DNA from 2 places in the Streptomyces sp. NPDC048142 genome. Region 2 is predicted to be linked to the other one. Evidence: riboswitches for the same ligand, from Rfam matches in the RefSeq annotation. Region 2 holds a riboswitch; the other holds the start of a gene.
The links. A riboswitch is a leader RNA that binds a small molecule or an ion and turns the genes downstream of it on or off. The one in region 2 is predicted to bind cobalamin.
Positions count from the first base shown of each region.

Region 1 (4,203 bases), on a different contig from region 2:
GGGCGGGCCAGGGTGAGGAGTACGGCGGTGCCGATGACCAGGGTGACCGCGGGGAGCGCGAGCATGTCCCAGCGGGCCGCGCCGAGGCCGCCGAGGGTCCAGTAGAGGACTTCCTGGAGGTGGTCGGCGCGGGCGGAGGTGACCAGGATCAGGCTGGTCAGGGCGGAGAGGATGTAGGAGACGGCGACCCCGGCGAGGACGAGCCGGTTGGTGGTGAGGCCGCCTCCGCCGCGCGCCAGGGTGTAGACGAGCAGCAGCGAGAGCAGCGCGCCGGCGAAGGCGGCGGCGGGGATGGTGACGGTGGTGGCGAGGGTGGCGCCGATGCCGAGGACGATCACGAGGACCGCGCCGGTGGAGGCCCCGGAGGAGACGCCGAGGAGGAACGGGTCGGCGAGCTGGTTGCGTACGAGGGCCTGGAGGACGGTGCCGATGACGGCGAGTCCGGCGCCGACGACGATGCCGAGCAGCACGCGGGGCAGCCGGACGTCCAGGACGATCGTGCGGAAGGGGCTCGCCTCCGCCCGCCCGGTCAGGATGTCGAGGACCTGGCCGGGCGGGATGCGGACGGAGCCGAGGGCGAGGGCGGCGATCACGGCGGCGGCGAGGAGCGCGGCGAGGACGCCGAGCACCAGGGTGTAGCGGAGCAGCCGCCGCGGTGCGGGGGTACGGCAGCTCACGGGGTGGTGGCCGCCGGGTGGAGCTGGGCCGCGAGCTTCTCGACGGCGGCGGGGACGCGGACGCCGAGGACCGCGTCGGAGAGCGGCATGACCGCGAAGCGCTTGTTCTTGATGGCGGGGACGTCGGCGAGGGCCGGGTCGGTCAGGAGGCGCTTCTTCTTCTGTTCGACGGTGGTGGCGCCGTAGTCGTAGATCACGATGGCTTCGGGCCCCCGGGCGACGACGTTCTCCCAGGAGGCGTCACCGAAGGGCTTGTCGAGGTCGGCGAAGACGTTGGTGCCACCGGCCCGCTCGATCAGTTCGTTGCCGATGCCCTCGCCGCCCGCGGTGAAGGCGGTCTTGTCGCCGCTGTCGTAGACGAAGACGGAGACGGGCTTCAGGCCGGCGAGCTTCTTCGCGGTGGCGGCGTTGTCGGCCTTGGCCTGCTTGATCCAGGCCTCGGCGCGGTCGGCGACGCCGAAGGTGCGGCCGACCTCGCGGACCTCCTCGTAGAGGGTGTCCATGGGCTGGTCGCCCTCGGTGCAGCTCTCGGCGTTGAGCCGGGTCTCGATGCCGGACTTCTTGAACGCTTCGCGGCTGCGGCCGTCGCCGGCGGTGAAGGCGCTGCTGTAGCCGCCGTAGACGAAGTCGGGGTTGGTGGCGAGGACCTGCTCGTAGGAGGGGTACTCCTTGGCGATGACCGGGACGGAGGCGTAGTCCTTCGCGTACTTCGGCAGGACCTGGTCGTCGAGGTAGGCGGTGCCGACGAGGGACTTCGCCAGGCCCAGTTCCAGCATGATCTCGGTGACGTGCTGGTTCATGGTGACCACGCGCTTCGGCGGGGCCTGATACGTCGTGGTGACACCGCAGTTCTTGACGGTGTACGGGAATCCGTCGCTCTTCGCCGCGGCCTTGTCCCCGGTGGCGGCGTCGCCGTCCGGGGAGGAGCAGGCGGTGAGGGCGAGCGGGAGCAGCACGGCGGCGGCTATGAGCGCGGGGGTGCGCCGGGACATGGCGAGGCCTCTCCGGGGGATTTCCGCGTCCCCTGGTCGATGCGGAAAGGCGGCGGGCCAGTTCCTGGCTTCCGGGCCGCCCTCCGGTGCGATGTCGTCCGTTTGAGGAGTCGTCCGCGTGGGAGGGGGCCCGGTCACAGTGGCGGGACCGTGCCGGATTCGCACCGGCTTCCTGGTTCCTGCTGCCTTGATCGGGTCTGGGGGCAGTGTGCCAGACCCGTGCGGCGGCCCGGCGGTCCGCCCGGGGTTCAGTACGCCTCGACGACCCGCACGTCTTCCTCGGTGATCTCGCCGTCCACGATGCGGTACGAGCGGAACTGGAAAGGGCCCGCGCCGTCGGTGTCGGCGGTGGAGACGAGGACGTAGTGGGCGCCGGGTTCGTTGGCGTACGTGAGGTCGGTGCGGGAGGGGTAGGCCTCGGTCGCCGTGTGCGAGTGGTAGACGACCACGGGCTCCTCGTCGCGGTCGTCCATCTCGCGGTAGAGCTTGAGGAGGTCGGCGGAGTCGAACTCGTAGAACGTGGGCGAGCGGGCGGCGTTGAGCATGGGGATGAAGCGCTCGGGGCGGTCCGTCCCGGCCGGGCCCGCGACCACTCCGCACGCCTCGTCGGGGTGGTCGGCGCGGGAGTGGGCGACGATCTGGTCGTAGAGCGTCTGGGTGATGGTCAGCATGGCGCCAGGATATGCAAGGGGCCCCCGCGTACCGGTGGGTGGTACGCGGGGGCCCGCATGCTGGACGCCGTCGGCCGTTGGGGCGGCCGGGGGCGGTCCGGGGAGGAGGGCGGTCGTGGGGCCCGCCCTCGGGGTCAGTGGGTGCCGGAGGTGGTCTTCCGCGGGGTGCGCGCCTGGATCACCCGGTAGGAGACGAAGAGGAGGAGCGCCCACAGGGGTGCGCAGTAGAGCGAGATCCTGGCGTCCTCGTCGATCGCCATCATCACGATGACCATGCCGATGAACAGGAGCGCGAACCAGCTGGTGTACGGGGCTCCGGGGGCCTTGAACGAGGACTGCGGGAGCAGGCCCGCGTCGGCGAGGCGGCGGTAGCGGATCTGGCTGAGCAGGATCATGATCCAGGCCCACATGCCGGAGATGGTCGCGAAGGAGACGACGTAGGTGAACGCCTCGCCCGGCCACTGGTAGTTGATCCACACGCCGACGAGCATCAGGGCGGCGGAGAAGGTGGTGCCGAGGAGCGGCAGGCCGTTCTTCGTCAGCTTGGTGAAGGCGCGGGGGCCCTGGCCGTTGAGGGCGAGGTCCCGGAGCATACGGCCGGTGGAGTACATGCCGGAGTTGCAGGAGGAGAGCGCCGCGGTGAGGACGACGAAGTTGACGACGGCGGCGCCGACGCCGAAACCCATCTCCTCGAAGGCCTTCACGAACGGGGAGACGCCGGGCTTGAAGGTGGACCACGGCACGACGGAGAGGATCATGATCAGCGCGCCGACGTAGAACACGGCGATGCGCCACGGCACGGTGTTGATGGCCTTGGGCAGCACGGTCTCGGGGTCCTTGGACTCTCCGGCGGTGACGCCGACGAGTTCCACGGCGAGGAAGGCGAACATGACGATCTGGAGCGTCATGAGCGTGCCGGTGATGCCGTTGGGGAAGAAGCCGCCGTCGTTCCAGAGGTTGGAGACGCTCGCGGTGTCGCCGGCGTCGGAGAACCCGACGGTGAGGACGCCCGCGCAGATCAGGATCATGCCGATGATCGCGGTGACCTTGACCATGGAGAACCAGAACTCCAGCTCGCCGAAGAGCTTCACGGAGATCAGGTTGGCGCCGTACAGGATGAGGGTGAACACCAGGGCGGACAGCCACTGCGGAATGTTCCACCAGTACGTCATATAGGTGGCGGCGGCGGTGACTTCGGTGATGCCGGTGACGACCCAGAAGAGCCAGTAGGTCCAGCCGGTGACGAATCCGAAGAACGGTCCGAGGAATTCCCGGGCGTACTCCGAGAAGGAGCCGGAGACCGGGCGGTACATCAGGAGTTCGCCCAGTGCCCGCATGATGAAGAAGATGACCAGGCCCGCGATGACGTAGGCCAGGACGATGCTGGGTCCGGCCCGGTCGATGGCTTTGCCCGCGCCGAGGAAGAGCCCGGTGCCGATGGCTCCGCCGATGGCGATCATCTGAATCTGACGGGCTCCCAGACCGCGCTGGTATCCCCCGCCGTCGGCCCCGGCAGCCCCGTCGGCCCCGGCGTCGCCGCCGGGCCGGCCCTTGTCGACCTGTCCTTCGTCGACCTGCGCCGATGTCATGGTGGTGCGCCTTTCTCCACGCCGATCCGCGCCGTACAAGGCTGCGGATCAGGTCCTGATCCCCCCGGATATGGATGGAGTGCCACCGGCGTTCGGCCGGTCTGTGGCGCCCCCGGGGACAGGGGTGACGTCCCCGGGCGGTCGTGAAGATTTATCACGACCGCCAGGGGACACCGTGGGACATTCTGTGGCGCATACCACAGCGAAAGCGGGCAAGAGGTTTGATTCGGCAGAAAAGGGCTGAATCACTTGGGGGGATCGTTATGCGGATCTG
Region 1 is NZ_JBIDBC010000008.1:136,337-140,539, forward strand. Features, by position in the region: gene ACGF2Y_RS13405 (FecCD family ABC transporter permease) at 1-677, opposite strand, end outside; gene ACGF2Y_RS13410 (ABC transporter substrate-binding protein) at 674-1,669, opposite strand; cobalamin riboswitch at 1,728-1,847, opposite strand; gene ACGF2Y_RS13415 (Mov34/MPN/PAD-1 family protein) at 1,918-2,340, opposite strand; gene ACGF2Y_RS13420 (amino acid permease) at 2,475-3,929, opposite strand.
Region 1: it holds a riboswitch for cobalamin, as region 2 does, so the genes downstream of both, ACGF2Y_RS13410 (ABC transporter substrate-binding protein) here and ACGF2Y_RS12720 (ribonucleoside-diphosphate reductase subunit alpha) in region 2, are expected to answer to the same signal.

Region 2 (4,203 bases):
CGACCCGGGCGCGCAGCGCGTCCCAGCGCTCCGGCCAGTTCAGCTCGGTGTCGTAGTGGTCGGGGTGCAGCACACCACGCGCCGCCCGGGTCTCGGACCAGGCGGGCAGCGGGCCCGACCGCTCCGCGAGGTCGCAGGACGCCTCGTACGCGGCCAGCATGATGCGCTCGGAGATCTTCGTGGAGAGCGCGCGGGCCTCGGGCGAGTCGAAGGGCAGACGCAGCTGGAAGAAGACGTCCTGGAGGCCCATCGCGCCCAGGCCGACCGGCCGCCAGCGGGAGTTGGAGCGCCCGGCCTGCTCGGTCGGGTAGAAGTTGATGTCGACGACCCGGTCCAGGAAGGTCACCGCGGTCCGCACGGTGGCGTCCAGCCGCTCCCAGTCGATCGAGCCGTCCGCCACGAACGCGCCCAGGTTGACCGAACCCAGGTTGCAGACGGCCGTCTCACCGTCGTCGGTGACTTCGAGGATCTCGGTGCACAGGTTCGAGGAGTGGACGACCCGGCCCGGCTCGGCGGTCTGGTTCGCGGTCCGGTTGGAGGCGTCCTTGAACGTCATCCAGCCCTGGCCGGTCTGCGCGAGCGTCCGCATCATCCGGCCGTACAGCTCACGCGCCGGAATCGTCCTGCGGGCCAGCCCCTTGGCCTCGGCCGCCCGGTAGGCCGCGTCGAACGCGTCGCCCCACAGGTCGACCAGCTCGGGCACATCGGCCGGGGAGAACAGCGACCAGTCGGTGTCCGCGTCGACCCGGCGCATGAACTCGTCCGGGATCCAGTGCGCCAGGTTCAGGTTGTGCGTACGACGCTGGTCCTCACCGGTGTTGTCGCGCAGCTCCAGGAACTCCTCGATGTCCGCGTGCCAGGTCTCCAGGTAGACCGCCGCCGCGCCCTTGCGCCGGCCGCCCTGGTTCACCGCCGCGACCGAGGCGTCCAGCGTCTTGAGGAACGGCACGATGCCGTTGGAGTGCCCGTTGGTGCCCCGGATCAGCGAACCCCGGGCGCGGATGCGGGAGTACGACAGACCGATGCCGCCCGCGTGCTTGGAGAGCCGCGCCACCTGGTGGTAGCGGTCGTAGATCGAGTCCAGCTCGTCCTTCGGCGAGTCCAGCAGATAGCAGGAGGACATCTGCGGGTGCCGGGTGCCGGAGTTGAAGAGCGTGGGGGAGGAGGGGAGGTAGTCCAGTCGGCTCATCAGCCCGTACAGCGCGGCGACCTCGTCCAGCGCCCGCACCGAGTCGTCCTCGGCCAGACCGGCGGCCACGCGCAGCATGAAGTGCTGCGGGGTCTCGATGACCTGCCGGGTGAGCGGGTGGCGCAGGAGGTAACGGCTGTGCAGCGTCCGCAGACCGAAGTAGCCGAAGCGGTCGTCGGCGCCGTCCGCCATGGCCTGCCCGACGAGCTGGTCGAGCGCGGCCGCGTGGAGCTCCACGAACGCGGCGGTGCGGTCGGCGATCAGGCCCTCGCGGTGCCCGACGGCGACCGAGGCGGAGAAGGACGTCGCGCCCTGCTCCGCGGCCTCGTCCGCGATCGTGCGGGTCAGCAGCCGGGCGGCGAGCCGGGAGTACGCCGGGTCCTCGGAGATCAGCCCCGCGGCGGCCTCGGTGGCCAGCGAGCGCAGCTCGGCCTCGTCGGAGCGGGCGTTGCGCCCGCGCAACGCGGCAGCGGCGACCCGTCCGGGGTCGGTGTCGGGCAGATCGACGGTGAGGTCGGTCAGGGTCCGCAGCAGGGCGGTCCCGGGTCCGTCGTTCGAGGCGTCTCCGGACGTGGTGGACACTGCGGATTCGGTGGCTGAAACCGGATCGGCGGGCGCGATGGTCACTGGGCTTTCCCTCGCTCGGCAGGGGCCGGCGGAAGGCGGGGAAGCCGGGCAGCGCGAAACCCGGGGCAGGGCAGCACAGCTGACGGCGTCCACCGGCCCATCCGCGAGGCCCGGACGTCTGGCATCCGGTTCGGTCGAGCCGGACGCGCTGTCGACAGGTCTTCGGACTTCAGGTGTGCAAAAGCACACTGATCACACCGTTGCGGGACAGTTCCGGATTCGCACCGGATTCCCCTGCGACGACAGCGAGGTCGAGCATACATGTGGGGGCCGCCAGATGCTGCGGCCCCCACATGTTGTGTCGCGACGATTCAATGCGCCCCTCAGAGGGCTGCCCGCAGCTCCAGCCGGAAGGTCATGAGCCGCAGTCCCGGCACCGGTTCCCAGTCCCGTTCGGGGGTCCGCAGAAAGCCGAGCCGACGGTAGATCCTATGGGCTGCGAGCATGGCCGGCTGCGTCGACAGCACCAGCGCCCGCACGCCCTCGGCGGACCGGGCCCGCTCGACACACGCCCGCACGAGGGCCTCTCCGACACCCCGTCCGCGCCCCGCGCGGGCCACGGCCAGCATCCGGAACTCGGCCTCGTCCGGGCCGGCGATGTCACGCCACGGAGTGCCGGGAGCGGCATACGTCACACCCCCGAGCACCGCCCCGTCCACGTCGAGCGCGACGAGGACCTCGGCCTCGGCCGCCCGCTGTGCCACCGCCCGTAGCGTAGACCCTCCGGCGATTGGGGGGCGGCGTCACGGGGCTGGGCACGCCCTCCCCCAAGCTCTCGGCTTCGCTCGAGCAGGGAGGGGCCCCCTCCGGCGTTGTCGTCAATCACCAACTTCCCCAAGCTCTCGGCTTCGCTCGAGCAGGGGAGGCCCCATCCGCGTTGACTCAATCCTCCGCCTTGCAGCTGCACGCACCCAGCCCCGCTCCTTCTCCCACCCCCCAATCGCCGGAGGGTCTTGAGCAGATACGGGTCCTGCGGGCCGTCCAGCAGGTCGTCGCCGAGATACGCCTCGGCGATGATCTCGCCGAGGACGCAGTGTTCGGCGGGGATCGCCGCTCTGATCGTCAGATCCATCAGCCGCTCGTTCCCACATCGTTGTTGGGGGCGCCGTCGCCCACCGGCGGCAGGTCGCCGCGCTCGACCGGCTGTTGCCCGGGGCCCTCTCCGGGCGGCCGCTGTCCGGGAGCCTCGTCGGCCGGCGGCAGGACCCGGTCCAGCTCGTGGTCGTCGGCGCGGTGGGCGGCCCGCGCCGCGACCCGCAGCGTCGCCCGGTCCACCTCCGCGAGCTTCCCGCGCACCGACACCACCAGTCCCTCCTGCTCCTGGGTGTACGCGTGCCCCGACTCTGTGGCCCGGTACCACTGCTCGCCGTCCCGCTCGCACGTCACCAGGGGCTCGGGAGCGCCGGTGGGCGCGGGGTCGTCCCCGCAGTCGGTCTCGGTGTGCGGGCGGCGTTCCACCGACAGCTGGATCTGTCCGCCCCCGGGCGTGGTGTAGACGCTGCCGAATCCGTCGTCACCGATCACCCCGACCGACTGGCGCGCCAGGGTGTAGCCCGCCGCCTCGGTCACCCAGACATGCTCCGCGACGGTCTGTACGGCCCGTGCCCGCGCCTCCAGCTCCGCCCGGTCGGGCGCCGGCGCGGCCGTGGCGCTTGGCCCCGCCGCCTCCGAGGAGGGGGCCGGCACGGTGCCGCAGCCCGTCGCCGCCGCCAGGGCCGAGGCCAGCGTCATGGTCAGGAGTACGGGCCGGATCCGGGGCCGCCGGGAGTGGGATGCCATGGGCACATCCTTTCGTACGGTGAGGGCTCTGTGCATCGGAATGACGAGAGGCGGCCGCGCACCGGAAAAGCTCCCGGGCCGCCGCCCGCTCCGCTGGGGGAGGGGCGGCGACCCGGGGGCCAGGACCTGTCGTGGGTGTCCGGCGGGTCAGTGACCGCCCGGCGCGCCCGCCGTGGCCGGCGGGAGCTTCTCCTTCGTGCCCGCGTCGCTCGCGTCGCCGGCGTCCGCCGTGTAGTCGGACGGCGAGGTCTCGTCGATCCCCACCGGGGCCTTCAGCGCGTTCAGGACGAACGTGAGGACGATGACGATCACCAGGTTCAGCACGAACGCCGTCAGCCCGATGTAGCCGATCTCCCCGATGCCCGGGATCTCCTTGGAGGACCCGCCGAAGTGCTTCTGCGTCGGGCTCGCCACGCCGTACGCGGCGATCGTCCCGTACAGCATGCCGACCGCCCAGCCCGCTATGAGCGCCCAGCGGTGGAACCACCGGGTGAACAGACCGCCGACCAGGGCGGGCATCGTCTGGAGGATCCAGATGCCGCCGAGGAGCTGGAAGTTGATCGCGACCGTCTTGTCCATCGTCAGGACGAACGCCAGCGCCCCGACCT
Region 2 is NZ_JBIDBC010000007.1:264,143-268,345, reverse strand. Features, by position in the region: gene ACGF2Y_RS12720 (ribonucleoside-diphosphate reductase subunit alpha) at 1-1,816, opposite strand, end outside; cobalamin riboswitch at 1,952-2,087, opposite strand; partial or broken gene ACGF2Y_RS12715 (GNAT family N-acetyltransferase) at 2,140-2,529, opposite strand; partial or broken gene ACGF2Y_RS12710 (GNAT family N-acetyltransferase) at 2,769-2,888, opposite strand; gene ACGF2Y_RS12705 (hypothetical protein) at 2,888-3,595, opposite strand; gene mctP (monocarboxylate uptake permease MctP) at 3,743-4,203, opposite strand, start outside.